One region of the Allobosea sp. 05T433 genome, then DNA from elsewhere that is predicted to be linked to it. Evidence: predicted binding sites of a transcription regulator. Region 1 holds the regulator's gene; the other holds the start of a gene.
What was found. Region 1 encodes LexA, which represses DNA repair genes until DNA is damaged. Its sites were predicted from a motif close to TGTTCNNNNTGTGTTCNG; they were not measured.

Region 2: the regulator LexA is predicted to act here: its motif matches at 2,025-2,042, upstream of recA (recombinase RecA).

What each region holds. Positions count from the first base shown of each region.
Region 1 is NZ_JBFTKS010000011.1:128,382-132,894, reverse strand. It holds gene moaC (cyclic pyranopterin monophosphate synthase MoaC) at 1-212, shown strand, start outside; gene AC1DGP_RS17210 (molybdopterin molybdotransferase MoeA) at 209-1,420, shown strand; gene lexA (transcriptional repressor LexA) at 1,502-2,206, shown strand; gene AC1DGP_RS17200 (ComEC/Rec2 family competence protein) at 2,200-4,437, opposite strand.
Region 2 is NZ_JBFTKS010000010.1:156,317-160,829, forward strand. It holds gene cckA (cell cycle histidine kinase CckA) at 1-1,462, shown strand, start outside; gene AC1DGP_RS16190 (hypothetical protein) at 1,520-1,999, shown strand; gene recA (recombinase RecA) at 2,166-3,212, shown strand; gene alaS (alanine--tRNA ligase) at 3,394-4,513, shown strand, end outside.

The DNA.
Region 1 (4,513 bases):
CATTGCCCGGGGTGCGCGTGAGCGCTGAGGTCAAGATGAAGGGACAGACCGGCGTCGAGATGGAGGCGTTGACCGCTGTCGGCGTCGCCTGCCTCACAGTTTACGACATGGTCAAGGCGGTCGACCGGGCGATGCGGATCGAAGGCATCAGGCTCGTCCACAAGTCAGGTGGAAAATCCGGCACCTTCGATCTCCCGGAAACTGCGCGATGAGCCTCACGCCCGTCCCCGTCGCCCTGAAGGCGCTAATCGACAGCGTTCCGGCACCGACACCATCAGAAACCCTGCCACTCGCACAATGCGTAGGGCGCGTGCTCGCCGCCGACCTGCAGGCGCTTCGGACCCAGCCCCCCTTTGCCAACTCCGCAATGGACGGATACGCCGTTCGCGCAGACGATATTGCGCCGGCAAATGAATTGCGTGTCATCGGCGAATCGGCTGCCGGTCGTTCCTTCTCAGGGATGGTCCGCTCCAATGAGGCTGTTCGCATCTTCACCGGTGCTCCGATTCCGGAGGGCGCCGATACGATCTTGATTCAGGAGAATGCGGACGGCGTCGGCACTGCGACGATCCGCGTGCGCGAGGGCGCCGAGCGCGGCAAGTTCGTTCGTCAGGCAGGATTGGACTTCTCCGAGGGCGAGGTGTTGCTTCTCGCCGGCAGCCGGCTCGACAGTGCGAGCCTCGGCCTCGCGGCAGCCATGGGCCACCCCATGCTCACTGTGCGTCGCAAGCCACTGGTCGCGATCCTCGCGACTGGCGACGAACTGGTCCAGCCCGGCGAGCCGGTTGGACCCGACCAGATCGTCGCGTCCAACAGTTTTGCGCTCGCCGCGCTGGTCGAGCAGGCCGGCGGCACGGCGCTCGATCTCGGGATTGCCCGCGATGATCATGCCGATCTCGCCGACAAGATTGGCCAGGCACGGAAGGCCGATGCCGATGTGCTGATCACCCTCGGAGGAGCCTCGGTAGGTGAGCACGATCTCGTCCAGGCAGCGTTGATCGGTCAAGGCATGGCGCTCGGCTTCTGGAAGATCGCCATGCGGCCGGGCAAGCCGATGATGATGGGCCGCCTCGGCCGCATGGTCGCGCTCGGCCTGCCCGGAAACCCCGTCTCGTCCATCGTTTGCGGACATCTCTTCGTCGTGCCCCTGCTCAGGACCCTCCTGGGCGTACCGGAACCGGAGCGCGATCTGAGTGAGCCTGCAATCGTCGGAAGAAATTTGCCGGCAAATGATGAGCGGCGAGACTATATGAGGTCGGAACTGACGCTCACTCCGGAAGGATGGCTGGCAACGCCCTTCGCCAAGCAGGATTCGTCGATGCTGGCCACTCTTGCCCGCGCCGACGCGCTACTCATTCGCGAATCGTTTGCTGCGCCGGCAAACAAAGGCGACAACTGCCGGATCATCCGCCTACGCTGAGCGCGCTTGCGGAACACAACGCGAACCTGTATGGTGTTCGTGCTTTGTTTCGATTCCATACAAAGAGCGCCGGCGGGAACCATGCTGACACGCAAACAGTTCGAACTGCTTCGTTTCATCCAGGAACGCCTGCGCGAGACAGGGGTGCCCCCCTCCTTCGACGAGATGAAGGACGCGCTCGATCTGCGCTCCAAGTCCGGTATCCATCGCCTGATCATGGCGCTGGAGGAGCGCGGGTTCATTCGCCGCCTTCCCAATCGAGCCCGAGCGCTGGAGATCATAAAGCTGCCCGAAGGGGCCGGCGGCCCTCAGGCGACGCGCGGACGGTTCAGCCCCTCCGTCGTCCAAGGGGGGCTTGGCAAGGTCCGGCCGATCGCACCGCCCCCGGACGAAGATGTGCGCTCCACGGTTGCGATTCCGGTCATGGGGCGGATTGCCGCCGGTACACCGATTTCCGCCATCCAGAGCCGCAGCCATACCGTGGCACTGCCTGCCGACATGCTTGGCCCCGGTGAACATTTTGCCCTCGAGGTTCGCGGCGACTCGATGGTGGAAGCCGGCATTCTCGACGGCGATACGGTGGTGATCAAGCGTCAGGACACGGCCAATACCGGGGATATCGTCGTGGCTCTGATCGATGACGAGGAAGCAACGCTGAAGCGACTGCGCAAGCGCGGCTCCTCGATCGCGCTCGAGGCTGCCAATCCCGCCTATGAGACAAGGGTGCTGGGACCGGACCGCGTCAAGATTCAGGGCCGCCTGGTCAACCTGATGCGGCGCTACTGAAGCGGCTCGTGTTCTTCGACAGCCGCCAGCGGCAAAGCCGGCGTGCTTGCAGGCCGCTCCCGCTTGCGGCTCCAGGGACGATCGACACCATCCTGCTCTGATAGATGGGCGCGCCAGCCGCCCTTGTTGCCGACAAGGGCGGTCGCGCCATCGCGCGACAATGCCCTGCGGTCGATCAGTCGTGCTGCGCACGGAGCGTTCCACGGAATCGGCGTGATGACCAGATCGGCGCGCCGACAGTCCTCGACGATGGCCAGGCGATCACGTGCAAAGGCAACGCTTCGTCCATCCTTGCTGCGGACGACACAACCCAACGTGTCGCAGGCCGCGCCTTCCCGCAGGCTGTTGTCGTCAGTCCGGCGATTATCGCCATCTGCGTTCAGCCATTGCTGCAGCACGAAGCGGCTCGGTTGCCCCGCCAGGATCATGCGACCATCGCCCCCGCGGACCAGGATGCCGGAACCATCGCGTTCGATCAGGATGTCGGGCCTGTCGGGCTTCGCTGCCACGAGCAGTCCCGCGATCAGGGGGGCGACGGCCAGGAAGCGCAGCGGTGTCGTCCAGAGCGTGATCCAGAGAAGCGCAGCGGCAAAGCATGCGAGCGCCGCGGCCCCGAATGCAGGAATGATCACCGCGGAGTGGTCGAATCCCGCAACCCAGCGCGCGGATTGCAGCACATAGTCCGAAGCGACTCCCATGAGCGCCCAAGCCGGCCAATCCAGGCCGAAGGGATAGGCGAGCACGCCGAAGACAGCGGCAGGCATGACGATCAGGGAAACGAAGGGCAAGGCGAGCGCATTGCCGAGCAGACCGAAGGGGTTGAAGGTCTGGAAGTGATAGGCACCGAACGGTGCGGTTGCGACCGTCGCCAGCACGGTCGTGACCGTGAGCCCGACCACCGCGATCCAGATCGGCCGTAGCGGCCAAGGCAGGTTCGCCGGCGCCTCGGAGTGGCCGCGATCCTCCCAGCGCTCGGCAAAGGCGATCAGCGCCGCGACAGCGCCAAAGGACATCTGGAAGCTTGGACCAAGCAGCGCGTCAGGCTCGCGCAGCAGAACGATCATCGCAGCGAGAGCCAGATTGCGCATGCTGAGCGCCGGGCGATCGACGAGAATCGCACCGAGCATGACCAATGTCATGATCAGCGAGCGCACCGTCGCGACCTCGGCTCCCGAGAAGATGCAATAAGCCGTGGCGCCGAGCATCGCGGCCAGGGCGGCGAGTTTCTTTATGGGCCAGCGCAATGCCAGCGTTTGCGATAGCGCCAGCAGGCCACGGACCAGGCCGAAGATCGTGGCGGAGGCCAGCACCATGTGAAGGCCCGAGATCGAGATGATATGATAGATTCCGGCCGCGCGGAGGTCGATATTGGTCGCCTCCGTGATGAGGCCGCGCTTGCCAGTAACCAGCGACGCCGCCATCGCGCCAGCCTGCCCTCCCCCGATCCCGGCGATGCGCTCCGTCAGGGCATTGCGCGCCCGGTCGACCGTCGCGCGTATCTGAAGCTCGAGCGGTGGCTGCAAGGGTGGTGGGGCGAGCGTGATCTTTCCGGGGATGGTCCCGACTGCACCAAGCCCTCGGAAGAAGGCGTCGCGCCCGAAGTCGTAGCCACCTGGTCGCACTGGACCGGGCGGCGGCAGGAGGCGCGCGACGGCAGCGATGTGATCGCCCGGCGAAACCGAACCACCTTTGACGTTGACCCGAACCCGCCGTGGCAGGCGTTCAGGCTCCACCCCGGCAATGCCGGTCACCAGGATCACGAGGCGCGCGCCGGCGTCGCGCGCCTCGACCGATTCGACAAAGCCGGTGAGTTGTCCCACGCGCATTCGATCGAGCATCGGTGCTGCGATCGTCGCCGTGCGCCAGGCCGCGGCACCAAAGCCGGCGAAGATGGCAGCAAGGCCGACGCAAGCGAGCATGACCGGGCGTCGGGCGCGCGACAGCGCTGCCATCGCAGCGGAGACGCCAAAGCCGGAGAGCGGGACCCAGAAGGATGGCTCGCGATCAGCCGCGAAATAGAGCAGAATGCCGGCTCCCATCAGCACCGGCAGCCAGAGAAACAGCCTTCTTCGTCCGGCCTCGATCGCGATGGCGCCCAGGAAGCGCGCGCGCCATTCGGCGAGAAACAACCGAATGGCAGCGTCCTGAAACCATATCTCGGGAATGCGGAATGGTACGGCGCGAACACGCGCGCCGCGCAGCCGGCTCGGGTCTGGCGGCGCCTCGCGCATAGGCCGTCCCTCGGTCAGCCAACCAGATGCGATCTTGCGCTTAACGTCGGCCCCATCAGCATGTTACAGGGGCGGC
Region 2 (4,513 bases), on a different contig from region 1:
GATCGCGACTGTCGACCGCAACGGCGCGATCCTGCGCTCCAACGCCGCCTTCACCCGGCTGACGCAGCAGGGCCGCCAGCCCGCGACAATCCAGGATCTCGTCGCGCCCGGCAGCCTCGACGAGGCGCTCGCAGCGACCATGGCCGGCAGCAGCGACATCGCCCCGCTCGATGCCAATCTCTCGGGCGAGGACGGACGTTCGGCCAAACTCTATCTCTCTCCGGTCGCAGCGACCGAGGACAGCGATGGTGAGCGCGCCATCGTCTATGCGCTGGAGACCACCTCCGAGCGCAAGCTCAAGGACAATATCGACCAGGCCCAGAAGATGCAGGCTGTCGGCCAGCTCGCCGGCGGCATCGCGCACGATTTCAACAACGTGCTGCAGGTCATCATCAACGCGTCCGAGTTCCTGCTCGCCAGCCACAAGCCGACCGACCCGTCCTTCCCGGACATCATGCAGATCAAGCAGAACGCCTACCGGGCGGCCTCGCTGGTCCGGCAGCTGCTCGCCTTCTCGCGCCGCCAGACGCTGCGCCCGCAGGTGCTCGAGCTCGGCGACGTGCTCTCCGATCTCTCGTTGATGCTGAAGCGCGTCGTCGCCGACAAGGTCTCGCTCGACATTCGCCAGGGCCGCGACCTCTGGTCGGTCAAGGCCGATCTCGGTCAGCTCGAACAGGTCATCGTCAATCTCGCGGTCAATGCGCGCGATGCCATGCAGGACGGCGGCAAGCTGCAGGTCCGCACGCGCAACGTCGCAGCGGAAGAATGCGCCGGGTTCGGCCATCAGGCCCTGCCCACCGCGGACTATGTCATGCTCGAAGTCGAAGACAGCGGCACCGGCATCCCGGCCGAACATCTCGACAAGATCTTCGAGCCCTTCTTCACCACCAAGGAGGTCGGCAAGGGCACGGGGCTCGGCCTTTCCATGGTCTATGGCATCGTCAAGCAGACCGGTGGCTTCGTCTTCGTCGATTCGACCCTCGGCAAGGGCACGACCTTCCGCATCTTCCTGCCTCGTCACGTGCCGACGGAAGAGGAGATCGCCGCCGACAACGCTGCCAAGGAAGCGCCCAAGAAGGTCGCAGCCGATCATACCGGCGCCGGCGTCATCCTGCTGGTCGAAGACGAGGACGCGGTGCGTGCGCTCAATGCCCGCATGCTGATCTCGCGCGGCTATACCGTGCACGAAGCGGCCTCGGGCGTGGAGGCGCTCGATATCTTCCTCAAGCATGACGGCAAGATCGACCTCGTCGTCTCCGACGTGGTCATGCCCGAGATGGACGGCCCGACCCTGCTTGGCGAGCTACGTCAGCGCAACCCGGCCACCAAGGTCGTCTTCGTCTCCGGCTACGCGGAGGAGGCCTTCCGCAAGAACCTGCCGGAAGGCGAGCAGTTCCACTTCCTGCCCAAGCCTTTCACGATGAAGCAGCTGGTCGAGACAGTGAAGGCCGCGATGAGCTGAGGCGCGAGGCCGCGCAGGTAGCGAGGCGCGGCGTCCACGAACGATGCGGGCAGCGCGATGTCGGACGGGAACTCACGCAGATACCTGATCCTGCTTCTCGCCCAGACCCTGTGTGCGATCGTCGTGCTCGCCAATGTGCGGGGCATTTTCCTCCTGCTGATCGACAATATCGGAACGATCATGACTGCCACTCGCGGCAGCGCGTTGCAGACCGCGCTCGCGGTCCTGATCGGCCAGGCCTGCTACTGGTGGCGCCTGCGTCATGTGACCATCCCCGCCACCTATGGCGGCCTGGTGATCGGCCACTTCGTCTCCTTCGCAGCCCGGATCGGCTTCATCTTCGGCGGCGCTCTGTTCTCGCTCTATTATCTCCGGCACGTCCCGGAGCTCGATCTTGGCTATCTCGATCTGAGCTGGCGCGGGGCGCTCCTCATCGCCGTCATCTTCGCGCTCTACTGCTACACCCTGGAGCTGGAGCGGCTCGGCAACGCGATGCAGATCCGGGCCATGCAAGCGAAGGGCGACAGCCGGGCTTGAACAGCTCTGCAGGGAGGCGATGAATGAGAACAAAAAAAGAACTTGAAGACAGGAACAAACCGTGACCATATTTGCTCACGGCGCACATTGAGAAGTGATCGCGCCCCTGCCATAAGGAGCGCACGTTGTGAATCAGGCAAATCTCCGGCTCGTGGAAGGCTCTTCGATGGACAAGGCTAAGGCGCTCGATGCGGCGCTCTCGCAGATCGAACGGGCTTTCGGCAAGGGCTCGATCATGCGCCTGGGCAAGAACCAGCAGGCGATCGAGATCGAGACCATCTCGACCGGCTCGCTCGGGCTCGATATCGCGCTCGGCGTCGGCGGCCTCCCCAGGGGCCGCGTCATCGAAATCTACGGACCAGAATCCTCCGGCAAGACCACGCTTGCGCTCCACACCATTGCCGAAGCCCAGAAGAAGGGCGGCGTTTGCGCCTTCGTCGATGCCGAGCACGCACTCGATCCGGTCTATGCCCGCAAGCTCGGCGTCAATCTCGACGACCTCCTGATCTCGCAGCCCGATACCGGCGAGCAGGCGCTCGAGATCACCGACACCCTGGTTCGCTCCGGCGCCATCGACGTGCTGGTGGTCGACTCCGTTGCGGCCCTCACGCCCCGCGCCGAGATCGAAGGCGAGATGGGCGATGTCCAGCCCGGCCTCCAGGCGCGCCTGATGAGCCAGGCCTTGCGCAAGCTCACCGCGTCGATCTCGCGCTCGAACTGCATGGTCATCTTCATCAACCAGATCCGCATGAAGATCGGCGTGATGTATGGCTCGCCCGAGACCACGACCGGCGGCAACGCCCTGAAATTCTACGCCTCCGTGCGCCTCGACATTCGCCGCGTCTCGACGCTGAAAGAGCGCGACGAGGCCACCGGCAACCAGGTCCGCGTCAAGGTCGTCAAGAACAAGGTGGCGCCGCCCTTCAAGCAGGTCGAGTTCGACATCATGTTCGGCGAGGGCATCTCGAAGGTTGGCGAACTGATCGACCTCGGCGTCAAGGCCGGGATGGTCGAGAAGGCCGGAGCCTGGTTCTCCTTCGACAGCCAGCGCCTCGGCCAGGGCCGCGAGAACGCCAAATCCTTCCTCAAGGCCAATCCGGACGTTGCGGCGCGCATCGAGGCCACGATCCGGCAGAATTCAGGCCTCGTTGCCGATCGCATCCTCGATGAGGCGACACCGACCGACGATGATCTCGACGAGGGCGACGCCTGAGCCTTATCTCCGCGCCAGCGGCAGGGTATTTTTGGCGGGCGGCCCTTCGGGGCCGCCCGTTTCTTTTATGCGCCAAGGCCTTGTCACGGGAATTCTGGACAGGTGCAAAGCCGCTGACTAGAACCGATCCCAACCAGCAGGCCCGCCCGGCCACCCATCCTGAAGCAGAGTTCGAATTGCGATGAGCGGCGTCAACGAAATCAGGTCCACCTTCCTCGATTATTTCAAGGCGAACGGCCATGAGGTGGTGCCATCGAGCCCGCTCGTGCCACGCAACGACCCGACGCTGATGTTCGCCAATTCAGGCATGGTGCAGTTCAAGAACGTCTTCACCGGACAGGAAAAGCGCTCCTACCAGCGCGCCACGTCGGCGCAGAAATGCGTGCGCGCCGGCGGCAAGCACAATGACCTCGACAATGTCGGCTACACCGCGCGCCACCACACCTTCTTCGAGATGCTGGGGAACTTCTCCTTCGGCGACTACTTCAAGGAGCAGGCGATCACCCACGCTTGGACGCTGGTCACGCGCGAGTTCGGCCTGCCCAAGGAAAAGCTGACCGTCACGGTCTATTCCGAGGATGACGAGGCGCACGCGCTCTGGAAGAAGATCGCCGGACTTTCGGATTCGAAGATCATCCGGATTCCGACCTCGGACAATTTCTGGCGCATGGGCGACACCGGCCCCTGCGGCCCCTGCTCCGAGATCTTCTACGACCATGGCGACCAAATCCCCGGCGGCCCTCCAGGCTCGCCCGATGAGGACGGCGACCGCTTCATCGAGATCTGGAACCTCGTGTTCATGCAGTATGAGGAGGCCGCCGGCGGCATCCGCACCAATCTGCCGCGGCCCTCGATCGACACCGGCATGGGGCTGGAACGTGTCGCCGCCGTGCTTCAAGGCACGCATGACAATTACGAGATCGACCTCTTCGCGACCCTGATCCGCGCCATCGCGGACATGACATCGGTCTCGTCCGACGGACCGATGAAGGCGAGCCATCGTGTCATCGCCGACCACCTGCGCTGCTCTGCCTTCCTGATCGCCGACGGTGTTCTGCCCTCGAATGAAGGCCGCGGCTATGTCCTGCGCCGCATCATGCGTCGCGGCATGCGCCATGCCCAGCTGCTCGGCGCCAAGGAGCCGTTGCTTCACCGGCTCGTGCCGGTCCTGACCCGCGAGATGGGCCAGGCCTATCCCGAACTGCTGCGTGCAGAGGCCCTGATCACCGAGACCTTGAAGCTCGAGGAGACCCGTTTCCGCACCACGCTGGCACGCGGCCTCTCGATTCTCGACGACGCTG